2 regions of the Mesorhizobium sp. CA5 genome follow, and region 1 is predicted to be linked to the other one. Evidence: predicted binding sites of a transcription regulator. Region 1 holds the regulator's gene; the other holds the start of a gene.

Region 1 (6,502 bases):
GCGCGGTTTCTCCGGAACCGTCGGGGAAGGCCAGGCCGTGCGCATCTTCACCGGGGCACCGTTGCCCGAAGGGGCCGACACCGTCGTCATCCAGGAAAACGTCCGCGATCTCGGCAACGGCAGGATCGAAGTGACGGAGCCGACCGCGGAAGGACGCAATGTGCGCCGCCGCGGGCTCGACTTCGGCCAGGGCGACGTGCTGCTCGAAAAGGGCCGCGTACTCGATGCAGCGGCCCTTTCGCTGGCGGCCTCGGCCAACCACCCAGCCCTGAACGTCGTGCGCCGGCCGCTGGTCGCGATCATCGCCACCGGCGACGAATTGCTGCCGCCGGGCAGCGCGCTCGGCCTTGACCAGATCATTTCGTCGAATGCCTACGGCGTTGCCGCCGCCGCCCAGTCGGTCGGCGCGCTCGCGCTCGATCTCGGCATCGCCGCCGACCGCCAGGAGGCGATTGCCGCGCTGGTCCGGAAAGCGGTCGAGGCGGACGCCGATGTCATCGTCACGCTCGGCGGCGCCTCGGTCGGCGACCACGACCTCGTCCATAGCGTGCTGACCGGCGAAGGCATGCAGCTCGATTTCTGGAAAATCGCCATGCGCCCCGGCAAACCACTGATGTTTGGCCGGCTTGGCCATATCCGCTGCATCGGCCTGCCCGGCAATCCGGTGGCAAGCATTGTCTGCTCGCAACTCTTCCTGAAGCCGCTGCTTGCGCGGCTCGGCGGCCGCGATCATCGGCAGGACGTGCGAACGGCTCGGCTTGGCACTGCGATGCGAGCCAACGATCTCAGGCAGGATTACGTGCGCGCGGTCGTGCGCGAGGACGCCGGCACCTTGGTCGCGACGCCTTTCGGAATCCAGGACTCCTCGATGCTGCGGATGCTCGCCGACGCCAACGGCCTGATCGTGCGCGAGCCCTTTGCGCCGGCGGCGGAAGCCGGCGCTGAATGCAGCGTGCTCATGCTGCGTTAGGCGTCGACGAGGTCGATCCTGATACGTCGACGAAGTCGATCGTAACCCTTATTCGTCCACCAGCGTACGGGTCAGGGGATGATCCGGGTCGGCGAGGCCATCGACAATGTTGAAATGATGTCGGTCCGGCTCGACCACTGAACGGGTGGAGGCGCCGAGCCCGGTCCAGATGTTGGCGAGCAACGCGCTCTGGCGCAGGAATTCCGCACGCTCGCCGCCGCCGGCCCAGCAGGTGATGCAGGCTCCCTGTCGAGGCCGCAACAATGCCGGGCTTTCGCTCCGCGCTTCCGGCTCGTCGATGTTCAGGGTCTCGTTCAGCGCTGTGAACATCAGCGGCCGAAGGTCGTGCAGGCCTGAAATCGAAACGACCTGGCGTATGCGCCGCGCCACATCGGATGATAGCGGTGAGACCGTGGTCACCATTCGGCTGGCGAGATGCCCGCCGGCCGAGTGCCCGGTCAGCATCAGCGGACCAGCGACCATGGCCGCCGCCTTCTCGATCGCTGCCGCGGCCTCGCCGACTATGCCGCTGATCCTGGTCTGCGGGCACAGCGTGTAGGAGGGCATGGCGACGGCAAAGCCGCGGCCGAGCGCGCCTCCAGCCAGATGCGACCAGGAGCTCTTGTCCGACTCCATCCAATAGCCGCCGTGGATGAACACGACGAGCCCCCTTGGCGCCGCAGACGGGAGAAACAGGTCGAAGCGCTTGCGCGGCGCTTCGCCGTAGACAACATCGAGCCGCGCCCTGCCCTCTGACAGCAGCCTTTCGCGAAACGCCCGCGCCGGCCGATCCCACGCAGCTGGCCAGCGGTCGCCGTCCGCGATATTGGCGCCATTTGCATAGGCGTCATCCCAGTCGGCAATACGATGTCCCAGCAACGGTGTCTCCGCGATCAGGTCATTTGTTCGGCATCGCCGATTCAAAGTCAGGTAACGGTTGTTTTGACGGCAAAGCGCGCGTCTTGCCAGATGCCAGTCCGCAGGATGTCCTGCAGCACCTCGACCGCATTCCAGACATCGCGGTAGCCGACATAGAGCGGCGTGAAGCCGAAACGAATGGTGGATGGCGCGCGGAAATCGCCGATCACGCCGCGCTCGATCAAGGCACGCATCACCTGGTAGCCATGCGGATGGGCGAACGACACCTGGCTGCCGCGCTCGGCGCCTGAGCGCGGGCTCTCCAGCTCAAGACCGAAGCCGCCGCATCTGGCTTCGACAAGCCGGATGAACAGGTCCGTCAATGCGGCGCTTTTTCTCCGCACGGCCCTGATGTCGACATCGTTCCACATATCCAGCGCCCCTTTCAGCGCGCGCATCGACAGCACCGGTTGCGTTCCGCACAGGAACCGCCGGATGCCCGTGCCTGCGGCGTAGCCCTGCTCGAACGCGAAAGGCCGGGCATGGCCCCACCAGCCGCTGAGCGGCTGGCGAATGTCGCGGTGATGGCGGCTCGCGGCGTAGATGAAGGCTGGCGAGCCCGGCCCGCCATTGAGATACTTGTAGGTGCAGCCAATGGCGAAATCGGCATTAGAGCCGTCGAGATCCACCGGCAGCGCACCCGCCGTGTGGCAGAGGTCCCACGCGATCAGCGCGCCGGCTTCATGAGCCTTGCGGGTGAGCGCCGCCATGTCGCGCAGCCGGCCGGATTTGTAGTTGACGTGGTTGACCAGGATGACCGCGACGCGATCGTCGATCAGCTCTTCTATCGTCGGGGCATCTGCGCATTCGAGCCGCAGCACCGTGCCGGACCGCGTCGATGCGACCCCTTCCGCCATGTAGAGGTCGGTCGGAAAGCTGTCGCCCTCGGCAACGATCACCGAACGCTCGGGCCGCATTGCAAGTGCCGCATGCAGGACCTTGTAGATATTGATCGAAGTCGTGTCGCAAACGACCGTCTGGCCGGGTTTCGCGCCGATCAGCCGTCCTAGCTGGTCACCTAGCTCGATGGGCATATCGAACCAGCCGGCGGTGTTCCAGGCGCGGATGAGATCCCGCGCCCATTCCTGCCTCGTGGCAGTCTCGATCTCGCTGAAGGCGTCGATCGAAGCAGCGCCCAGCGAATTGCCGTCGAGATATAGGACGCCTTCCGGCAAGACGAAGCGATCGCGCGTCGCGCGCAGCGGATCCGCGGCATCCATCGCCTCGACTTCGGCGAGATCAGGAATTCCCCTCATTGTGCTGCCGCCTCCATTTCGATCTGGCCAAGGGGGTTGTCTCACCACCCTCGGCGACAGGGCAAGAACCTTTGGTCCTATGTTAGCTGGTCCATAGACGGCGAAGACTGCGGATCGGAACTTCGCCAAGGTTGGCATTTTGGGTTCGTTTCGTTCACGGTGCCACGCGCTTACGGTACGAGCCGACGTGATCCCAACCACGGCTTCGTGATCGTGTCGGGTTGTATTTCAGCTTAAGGGGAACTCCAAAATCGAGCGGAATCAATGCCGCTGCCCCAGGAGGGGCAGCCGGCCGTCACCGGATGCGACATTGTTTCGGCAGCCTTAACAAATTCACTAAACTTTAAACGGTTGCGGAACACAACTGGAACAGATAGTGTTTGTTCTGGGTTTGTTTTTCTGATTCTGGTTTCAGAACCCGTGGGGGCCGCCGATGCTGACGCGCAAACAACATGAACTCCTGATGTTCATCCATGAACGCCTGAAGGAGAGCGGGATTCCTCCATCATTCGATGAGATGAAGGAGGCGCTCGACCTTGCCTCCAAGTCCGGCATCCACCGGCTGATCACGGCGCTGGAAGAACGCGGCTTCATTCGCCGGCTGCCGAATCGGGCGCGCGCGCTGGAAGTGCTGCGCCTGCCCGACTCGATCGCGCCTGGCCTGAATGCCGCGAAGAAGTTTTCGCCGAGCGTCATCCAGGGCGGCCAAGGCAATCTCAGTCGCCAGATCAAGCCGACGACTCCATCACGCACCCCGACGCCAAGCAATGACGACGAGGCCGCGGCGGCCGTATCCATTCCGGTGATGGGCCGCATCGCCGCCGGCGTGCCGATTGACGCCATCCAGCACCAGACGCATTCGATCTCGGTGCCGCCGGACATGATCATGGGCGGCGAGCATTACGCGTTGGAGGTCAAGGGCGACTCGATGATCGAGGCCGGCATCTTCGACGGCGACACCGTCATCATCCGCAATGCGAACACGGCAAGCCCGGGTGAGATCGTGGTGGCGCTGGTCGACGATGAGGAGGCGACGCTTAAGCGTTTCCGCCGCAAGGGTGCCTCGATCGCGCTCGAGGCCGCCAACCCGGCCTATGAGACCCGGATCTTCGGACCGGATCGGGTCAAGGTTCAGGGCAAGCTCGTCGGACTTATCCGCCGCTACTGAGCAGAACTGCCCGGCCTTCTTCGCCCGAACGACAATCTATTGGGCCGGTGCGGCGGCTGGTTTTTCCGGCTGCTTATAGGGCGCCAGTCCCCTCGCCTCGCGCGTGTATTTCCGCTGCTCGTGCCAGGGTCGGTATGGTTCTACGACCGCGTAGCGGACGGTTGGCCGCGCGGTTGCCGATTGCGGATCGAAGAAAACGGCGGCGCTGCCGTCGCGCGCCAGCTGCCGCTTGGTGACGACGAGCACACGCGGATCGCGGCACGGGTTATAGGCCGTGGCGTCGTTGATGACGATGAGGTCGGCGAAGCCGCAGGCCGGCCGGGCGGTGTCGCGGGTCTCGGCGAGCGCGACGATCGCGCCGGAAGGATGCCGACCGATGCAGAGATCGCCGCTGCAATAGAAGGGCGAGCCGGGCGGCAGGTCGGCGGGATCGGCAATGTCCAGCGTATCTTTGGCGAACCTTTCTGGCGGCACGATCTCCTCGGCTTTCAGCGCCCGTTTCCAGTTGTCGGTGGTGAACTCGTTGGAGCGTTCGCGATTGACGGCAAGCTCGCCGCCGCCGATCGGCATCGCCACCAGATGCGCATCCTCCGAGATAAGCACGTCCGGTGTGCGGACGTGCGGAATGGCCAGCAGCGCAGCGAGCGCGAAAGGTACGGCGGCAAGCCTCAGCCAAGTGGTAGCCATGGTCGCGATGACCAGCGCGACCGTCGCCAGCAGCACCGACTGGATCGAGATCAGCCCCACGGCGTCGACCGGTGAGCGCTCGGAAATCCATGCCGAAATGGCGATCATCGCCGTCAGGCCTTTGCCCATGACAAAGAGGAAGGGACCGTCTAAGCCGAAGGGCATGGCCAGCGCGCTCAGCACGGCGAACGGCATGACGACCAATGAGACGATCGGCATGACCGCCAGATTGGCCAGCAGGCTGAGCGGCGACACCCGCTGGAAGTGCCAGATGGCAAACAACAATGTTGCGCTGCCCGCGATGAGCGACGTCACGGCGGCGCCACCCGCTCCAATCGCCAGTTTTCGCGATAAGAACCCGAGAAACGAACGCTTTGCCGGCGGCGCGGTCGTTTTGCCGGCGCGATAGTCGGCAAAGCCGGCATAGGCGCCGACCAGGGCGGCGGTGGCGGCGAAGGACATCTGGAAGCTCGGGCCGACCACTTCATGCGGCGAGACCAGGATGACGGCGATGGCAGAGATCGCCAGGTTGCGCATGGTCAGCGCCGCGCGGTCGAAAAGCACGGCGACCAGCATCACGCCAAGCATGATGAAGCTTCGCTCGGCCGCCACCACGATGCCGGAGATCACGAGATAGGCGGCGATCGACGCCAGCGCGATGCCAGCGGCATATTTCTTCACCGGCCGGCGCGACGAGAAGTCCGGAAACAGCGCGAAGGCGCCGCGCAAAAGCACCATGATCGTGCCGGCGACCAGCGCCATATGCAGGCCGGAGATCGAAATGATGTGGTAGATGCCGGTCCGTCGCATCGACTCGTTGATGGCTTCCGGAATGCCAGCACGAACGCCGACGATCAGCGCCGCCGCGATCTCGCCCTCGGAACCGCCGATGCTGCTCCTGATGTGGTCGGCAATCCCCTCGCGAGCATTTTCTATGGCCGATGCCACGCGCGCGCCAAACGGCACCTCCGTTGGCGCACTCGGGGTCGGCGCGACAAGTTTCGGATAGCCCAGGAAAAAGCCGCTGGCGCCTATGCCGGCAAAATAGCTGTCGAAGGAAAAGTCGTAGCTGTCCGGCCGAACAGGACCTGTCGGCGGCAGCAGCTTGGCATAGCCGGTCAGCATCGACCCGGCCGACATGTCGGACGGGATCCTGCGCGCCGACAGCCTGATGCGGTCCGGCGCGTAGCGCAGCTTCGGACGCTCCGTGGATATCAGATCTATGGTGAGCCGGACACGGCCGTTGGCCATCGCCTCGGCGGTGACGAGGCGGCCCGTCAGCCGTGTCTGGATTTCGGAACCCAGCATCGGGGTCGCCATCCGCCAGGTCTCCACCTTGGCCGCAAGAAAGCCCAAGGCGCAGAAAAACGCCGCCATGAAGACAAGGTGCGTTCTGTGCCGGGAACGCGAGACCGCCGCGCAGACCGCCATCAGGGCGACCGCCGCAAGCGGCCTGTAGAGGTCCGGCTCGGCGCTCAGCGAGAAGTAACAGATCACGCCGGC
Region 2 (6,502 bases), on a different contig from region 1:
CACCAGCATCGTCAATTACCTGGTCTATTGCGCCGTCCTGTTCGCCCTGCCGGCGCTGCCGCCGCTGGCGGCACTGGCCTTTGCCTCGATCGTCGCGATGACGCTGTCCTTCCTCGGCTACTCCAGGCTGGTCTTCGACCGCTGAGCCTCTGCACCAAGCGAGCACGATTGGCAGGCGCCGCCGATTTCCTTATATCGGGCGTCTGAGTTCCCCGGAGACCGCAAATGCCGCTGAAGATCGCCGTCCAGATGGACCATGTCTCCACCGTGTCGATCGCCGGAGATACGACCTTCGCGCTGTCGCTGGAGGCGCAGCGGCGCGGCCACAAGCTTTTCCACTACACGCCCGACCGGCTGTCGATGGTGGGCGGCAAGGTGTTCGCGCGCATCGAGGAGATGCAGGTGCGCGACGAAAAGGGCAACCATTACGCGCTGGGCGAGAAGGTGCGCACCGACCTCTCCGAGATGGACGTCGTGCTGCTCAGGCAAGACCCGCCCTTCGACATGAACTACATCACCACCACGCACATATTGGAGCGCATCCATCCGAAGACGCTGGTGGTCAACGACCCAGCCTGGGTGCGCAACAGCCCGGAGAAGATCTTCGTCACTGAATTCCCGGACCTGATGCCGGAAACGCTGATCACCAAGGATCCCCAGGAAGTGGCGGCCTTCCGCAAGGAATTCGGCGACATCATCGTCAAGCCGCTCTACGGCAATGGCGGGGCCGGCATCTTCCATCTGCACGAGGCCGACCGCAATCTCGCCTCGCTGCTCGAAATGTTCGGCCAGCTGTTCCGCGAGCCCTATATCGTGCAGCGCTATCTCAAGGACGTGCGCAAGGGCGACAAGCGCATCATCCTGATCGACGGCGACCCGGTGGGCGCTATCAACCGCGTGCCGGCCGAGCACGATTCCCGCTCCAACATGCATGTCGGCGGCCGCGCCGAAAAGACCGAGCTGACGGAGCGCGAGCGCGAGATCTGCGCCCGCATCGGACCGGCGCTCAGGGAGCGCGGCTTCATCCTGGTCGGCATCGACGTGATCGGCGACTACATGACCGAGATCAACGTGACCTCGCCGACCGGCGTGCGCGAAGTGCAGCGCTTTGGCGGCGCGGATATCGCGAGCTTGTTTTGGGACTGCGTGGAAGGGAAGCGGCTGAAGTCGGCCGCGTAATTGCCGCATGTTGACTCTGCAGCACGGATATCGGCCTCCTACCGTATCCGAGATTGTCGGAGCAATGTTGCGTCATCGCCGCTATCTCCGGAAAGAGTGGTACTCTTCCGCGAAGTCGCAACCTGCCCTTCAGGCAAGTTTGCTGTCGGACGATCCGTTCATATCCTATTCGGGAATGTCCGGTACGCCCCTTGGATTGGCAAGTCACATGCCTCTCCTTCCACGCAGTCACCGTGCCTGGTTTCTCATCTCGCCAACCTGGTCCATCGAAAACAATTCCAGCGTCAAAATGATTCGGACCTATGCCGTTCTGCACAGACTTGGGAACCCCCGTCACTCGCTAATCTTCCTATCCAACACACAAGCCGAGGCTGATCTCTTGAATCAGTCCGGTGAGGCCGCCGTCCTGCATAACAAGACTTCAACAACCTCCGAATACATATTCAGGCCCCTCGAGGACATCCCTGTAGAATTTGATGCAATATACAATGCGCAACTGGCTTCGTGGAAACGCCACGACTTGTCCCTTGGCATCGAGCGTTGTGCATTTGTCTTTTATCGTGATTCAGTGGGGTCATCCACGACGGAGTCGGAAAGGGCGCGGATAAATCGGCACAGGGAGCTCGCGCCGGGTCACGTGTTTATCAATGAGTTTGACAGCACCGGCAAACCTGTTCGATTGGCGCCGGCTCATGTGAACATGCATCTAAATCGTGCAGCCGTGGGAATTTGTCTCTCTGCAATAGAGGGACCAATGTTCGCCAGCACAGAGTATCTTCTCGCGGGGCTACCTGTTGTCACGACCCCGAGCCATGGTGGTCGAGACCTTTATCTCGATGACGAATATTCGCTTACAGTTCCACCCGACCCTCGATCCATCGCGGAGGCTGTCTTAGCGCTGAAGGAGCGACGAATCCCCCGGGCTTATATTCGTTCGCAAACTTTGAAACGAGTTGAGCGAGACCGCTGGCGGTTCATAGACCTTGTAAATGAGGTTTTTCTGGAAAGCGGCTCTTTGCGCCGGCTCGCCATGCCTTGGCCTTTCCGATATCCTGTCATGGAGTGGCTTCCACCCCACATCGCAATCGATCGATCGCTTTCAGGCACGGTCGATGCCTTCATCACCGCCTAGACGGCAACAGCCCGGATTGCCGGAGGGACTACTCGCCTTGTTCAACAGGTCGAGAGCACGCGGCGATAGCGGCTGCTCGGGCGCGCCTCGGCCTTTTAGCCCAGAAGAAGCTTTGGCCGAAATCCACCATCTTCGCGGATAGATGTTCCTGTAATGTTCTTGCGTGTTTCGAAAATCTATGGTTGTCTGCATTGTAGGCGCTCGCGGCTCGATGGTGGATACGGGCGCGTTGAGGCCGGGGGTTTTGGATAAATGGTAGCGCGGGTTCGCACGGTCGCTTTTCAGGGCATCGAGGCTTTGCCGGTCGATGTCCAGGTGATGGTCGGTCCGGGCAAGGTCGGCATGCAGATCGTCGGCCTGCCGGACAAGGCGGTGGCCGAAAGCCGCGAGCGCGTGCAGGCAGCGCTGCATGCGTCGGGCCTGTCGATGCCGTCGAAGAAGGTGACGGTGAACCTCGCGCCGGCCGATCTTCCCAAGGAAGGCAGCCATTACGACCTGCCGATCGCGCTCGGCCTGATGGCGGCGCTCGGCGCCATCCCCGGCGATATGCTGGCCGGCTATGTGGTGCTTGGCGAATTGTCGCTCGACGGCACCATCGCCGGCGTTGCCGGCGCGCTGCCAGCGGCCATCGGCGCCAATGCGGAGAGCAAGGGTCTGATCTGTCCCTTCGCCTGCGGCCCGGAGGCGGCCTGGGCAGGCAAGGATTTCGACATCCTTGCGCCGCGCAGCCTGATTGCCGTCGCCAACCATTTTCGCGGCACGCAGGTGCTGTCGCGGCCCGAGGCCGGCATCCAGCTTGCCGCGCACGACCTGCCGGATCTCGCCGACATCAAGGGCCAGGAGAGCGCCAAGCGGGCGGTCGAAGTGGCTGCCGCCGGCGGCCACAACCTTCTCATGGTCGGGCCGCCCGGCTCGGGCAAGTCGATGCTGGCGCAGCGCCTGCCCTCGATCCTGCCGCCGCTGGCGCCGAAGGAGCTGCTCGAAGTGTCGATGATCGCTTCCGTCGCCGGCGAGCTCGGCGAAGGCAAGCTGACCGACCGGCGGCCGTTCCGCGCCCCGCATCATTCGGCCTCGATGGCGGCGATGGTGGGCGGCGGGCTGCGCGCACGTCCGGGCGAGGTCTCGCTCGCCCATCACGGCGTGCTGTTCCTCGACGAGTTACCGGAATTCACGCCGCAGACATTGGATGCGCTGCGCCAGCCGCTGGAAACCGGCGACTGCATGATCGCGCGCGCCAACCACCGCGTCACCTATCCGGCGCGCATCCAGCTGGTGGCGGCGATGAATCCGTGCCGCTGCGGCATGTCGGGCGAGCCCGGCTATCGCTGCCTGCGCGGCGACCGCTGCCGCACCGAGTACCAGGCGCGCATTTCCGGCCCGCTGCTCGACCGCATCGACCTCAGGATCGAGGTGCCGGCGGTCTCGGCAAGCGACTTGATCCGGCCGGACAAGGCCGAGACGAGCGCTTCGGTGGCGCAGCGCGTGGCGCGTGCGCGCGCCATGCAGCGCGAAAGGCTGGAAAGATTGGGCGCGGGCGCCACCACCAACGCGCACTGCCCGCCGTCGATCATCGAGGAGATCGCCAAGCCCGATAGCGCCGGGCTGACGCTGCTCAAGGACGCCAGCGAAAAGCTCGGCTTTTCGGCGCGGGCCTATCACCGCGTGCTGAAGGTGGCGCGCACGCTGGCCGACCTCGACGCCAGCGAAACCGTCGGCCGTATCCATCTCGCCGAGGCGATCTCCTATAGGATGAGCGCGGAGCGCATGGCGCAGGCGGCGTAGGTATAGCTACTTGCTTTGCCGATAAATGCTCAGCGAGCCAAGAAACTACGATGCTAACGCGTCTTGCTGCCCTCTTTACTTTCGAATCGCTGGAAGAGGCGCAGGAGTGCGCCGCCCTGCTGTTGTACGAATTGAGATCTCCAGACTGATACATCACCACCTACACACTTGCGCCGGTTACTTTAGTGAGCAAGAATATGGCTTGGAATAGCCCCGGTGTTGCCATTTTGGCCAGCAATTCGCGAGATGGTGTTCGATGGGACTGGCAACGATCCGACGGATGCAAGTGAGTCGCAGCCGACAAATGTTTTTAATCTGAACACACTGATCGCCGAGAGTCGTATGGAACGTCGACGACCTCGATCACAGGTGACGTTCTACCTTCCTGGAATAGGAACACAATTCTACGTTCGAGGCGGCATGCTAGACCGAACTAAGCAGGTATTGTTCGGTGTTGGTCTCGATGAAATGGTCATGCGCGCCTATGTAAACCTCGCTTGCAACTACCGAGACGGAGATGACGTTGTCATAATCGGCTTCTCACGCGGTGCCGTTGCAGCGCGACTTTTCGCCAGATTGATTACCGACTTCGGGTTGCTTAAGCAACGATATGTGCGGTTTTTTACCGAATTATTCGATTTGTTTGATAAGGCGTCGAAAGCTACCAGAGATGAATATCTTCATGCCAGCTCCAGCTACCTAGAGGGGATGAAATCCAACTTGTCGACAGGCCCATAAACGTTAAGTTCCTGGGGCTTTTTGACTGCGTCATTGGCCCATTTGACTTTGATTATAAGAATTTTTTGAGCAAGATTGACAACGTCCAATCATCAAAAATTGATAGCTACGTCCACCTAATGAGCCTGCATGAAGTTAGACCATATTTTCCGGTCGCTCGACTAACCCCCACGACCAGTCGCGATCGGGAAATCTGGATGCCCGGCGTTCACTCCGATGTCGGCGGCGGGTACGAACAAGACTTGATTGCCCGCGTCAGCTTAATGACTATGGCTCAATTCTTGCGAGTTTATGCTGGAATCGCCCTCAACCACATCGCGGTGGATGACCTCGGGGACGTGATTAGGGTTCTCGCTAGGTCTGATAAGATTTACGTAAACTTGGAGACCGACCGCCCGGTATCCAAGGAATGCAGAAAGCCGTTACCGCCCCAGCAAGACAAAGTTCACTTCATCCACAAATGGCTTGTCGGGCGACCCGTGCACTGGAAGAACGAAGGTGAAACAATATACGAGAATCGGATCGGCAAATATTCTATCTGCCCGCTTACCAAAAAATTTACAGGGGCGTATTTCTAGTACCTGAGACTATAGGTCAAATCTTCCCCTTCTCGGCCGCGCACGCATCTCGGCCTCTATCGGACGAGCAGACTGAAGGGGTGTATGCGGCTGGGAGACCGCGAGCTCGTCGACTTTCTATACTTTCGAGGACGCCTTCAGCTCCAGCCGCCGCTTATGCAGCACCGGCTCGGTATAGCCGTTCGGCTGCACCGTACCCTTGAACACCAGGTCGCAGGCGGCCTGGAAGGCGATGGAATTGTCGAAATCCGGCGCCATCGGGCGGTAGAGCAGGTCGCCGACATTCTGGCGGTCGACGATGGCCGCCATGCGCTGCAGCGAGTCTCTCACCTGGATTTCCGAGCACACCTTGTGGCGCAGCCAGTTGGCGATGTGCTGCGAGGAGATGCGCAGCGTGGCGCGGTCCTCCATCAGGCCGACATCGTTGATATCGGGCACTTTCGAGCAGCCGACGCCCTGGTCGATCCAGCGCACGACGTAACCCAGGATGCCCTGCGCGTTGTTGTCGAGCTCGCGCTGGATCTCGTCCGGCGTCCAGTTCGGCCGCCTTGCGACCGGCACCGACAGGATATCGTCGAGCTTCGCCTTCGGCCGGCTCCTCAGCGCCGCCTGCACGGCGTGCACGTCGACCTTGTGGTAATGCGTGGCATGCAGGGTCGCGGCCGTGGGCGACGGCACCCAGGCGGTGTTGGCGCCGGCCTTGGGATGGGCGATCTTCTCAACCAGCATCGCCGCCATCAGATCCGGCATCGCCCACATGCCTTTGCCGATCTGGGCGTGGCCGGCGAGCCCGCATTCGAGGCCGGTGTCGACATTCCAGGCCTCATAGGCGGAAATCCAGGCGGCCTGCTTCATGTCGCCCTTGCGGATCATCGGGCCGGCTTCCATCGAGGTGTGGATCTCGTCGCCGGTGCGGTCGAGGAAGCCGGTGTTGATGAACACCACGCGCTCTCTTGCGGCGCGGATCGCTTCCTTGAGGTTGACGGTGGTGCGCCGCTCCTCGTCCATGATGCCCATCTTGATGGTGTTCTTCGCCATGCCGAGCAGCGCCTCGACACGGTCGAAAATCTCGACGGCGAAGGCGACCTCTTCC

What was found. Region 1 encodes LexA, which represses DNA repair genes until DNA is damaged. Its sites were predicted from a motif close to TGTTCNNNNTGTGTTCNG; they were not measured.
Region 2: a site for LexA is predicted at 2,455-2,472, ahead of LB529_RS20605 (YifB family Mg chelatase-like AAA ATPase). Genes of this name have one in related genera too.

Annotation. Positions count from the first base shown of each region.
Region 1 is NZ_JAIUHJ010000003.1:170,708-177,209, reverse strand. Features, by position in the region: gene glp (gephyrin-like molybdotransferase Glp) at 1-970, shown strand, start outside; gene LB529_RS05725 (alpha/beta hydrolase) at 1,019-1,849, opposite strand; gene kynU (kynureninase) at 1,897-3,144, opposite strand; gene lexA (transcriptional repressor LexA) at 3,578-4,312, shown strand; gene LB529_RS05710 (ComEC/Rec2 family competence protein) at 4,349-6,502, opposite strand, start outside.
Region 2 is NZ_JAIUHJ010000016.1:96,769-103,270, reverse strand. Features, by position in the region: gene LB529_RS20620 (GtrA family protein) at 1-145, shown strand, start outside; gene gshB (glutathione synthase) at 226-1,179, shown strand; gene LB529_RS20610 (glycosyltransferase) at 1,244-2,311, shown strand; gene LB529_RS20605 (YifB family Mg chelatase-like AAA ATPase) at 2,564-4,093, shown strand; gene LB529_RS29040 (DUF2235 domain-containing protein) at 4,310-4,831, shown strand; gene LB529_RS29035 (DUF2235 domain-containing protein) at 4,768-5,409, shown strand; gene LB529_RS20595 (malate synthase G) at 5,527-6,502, opposite strand, start outside.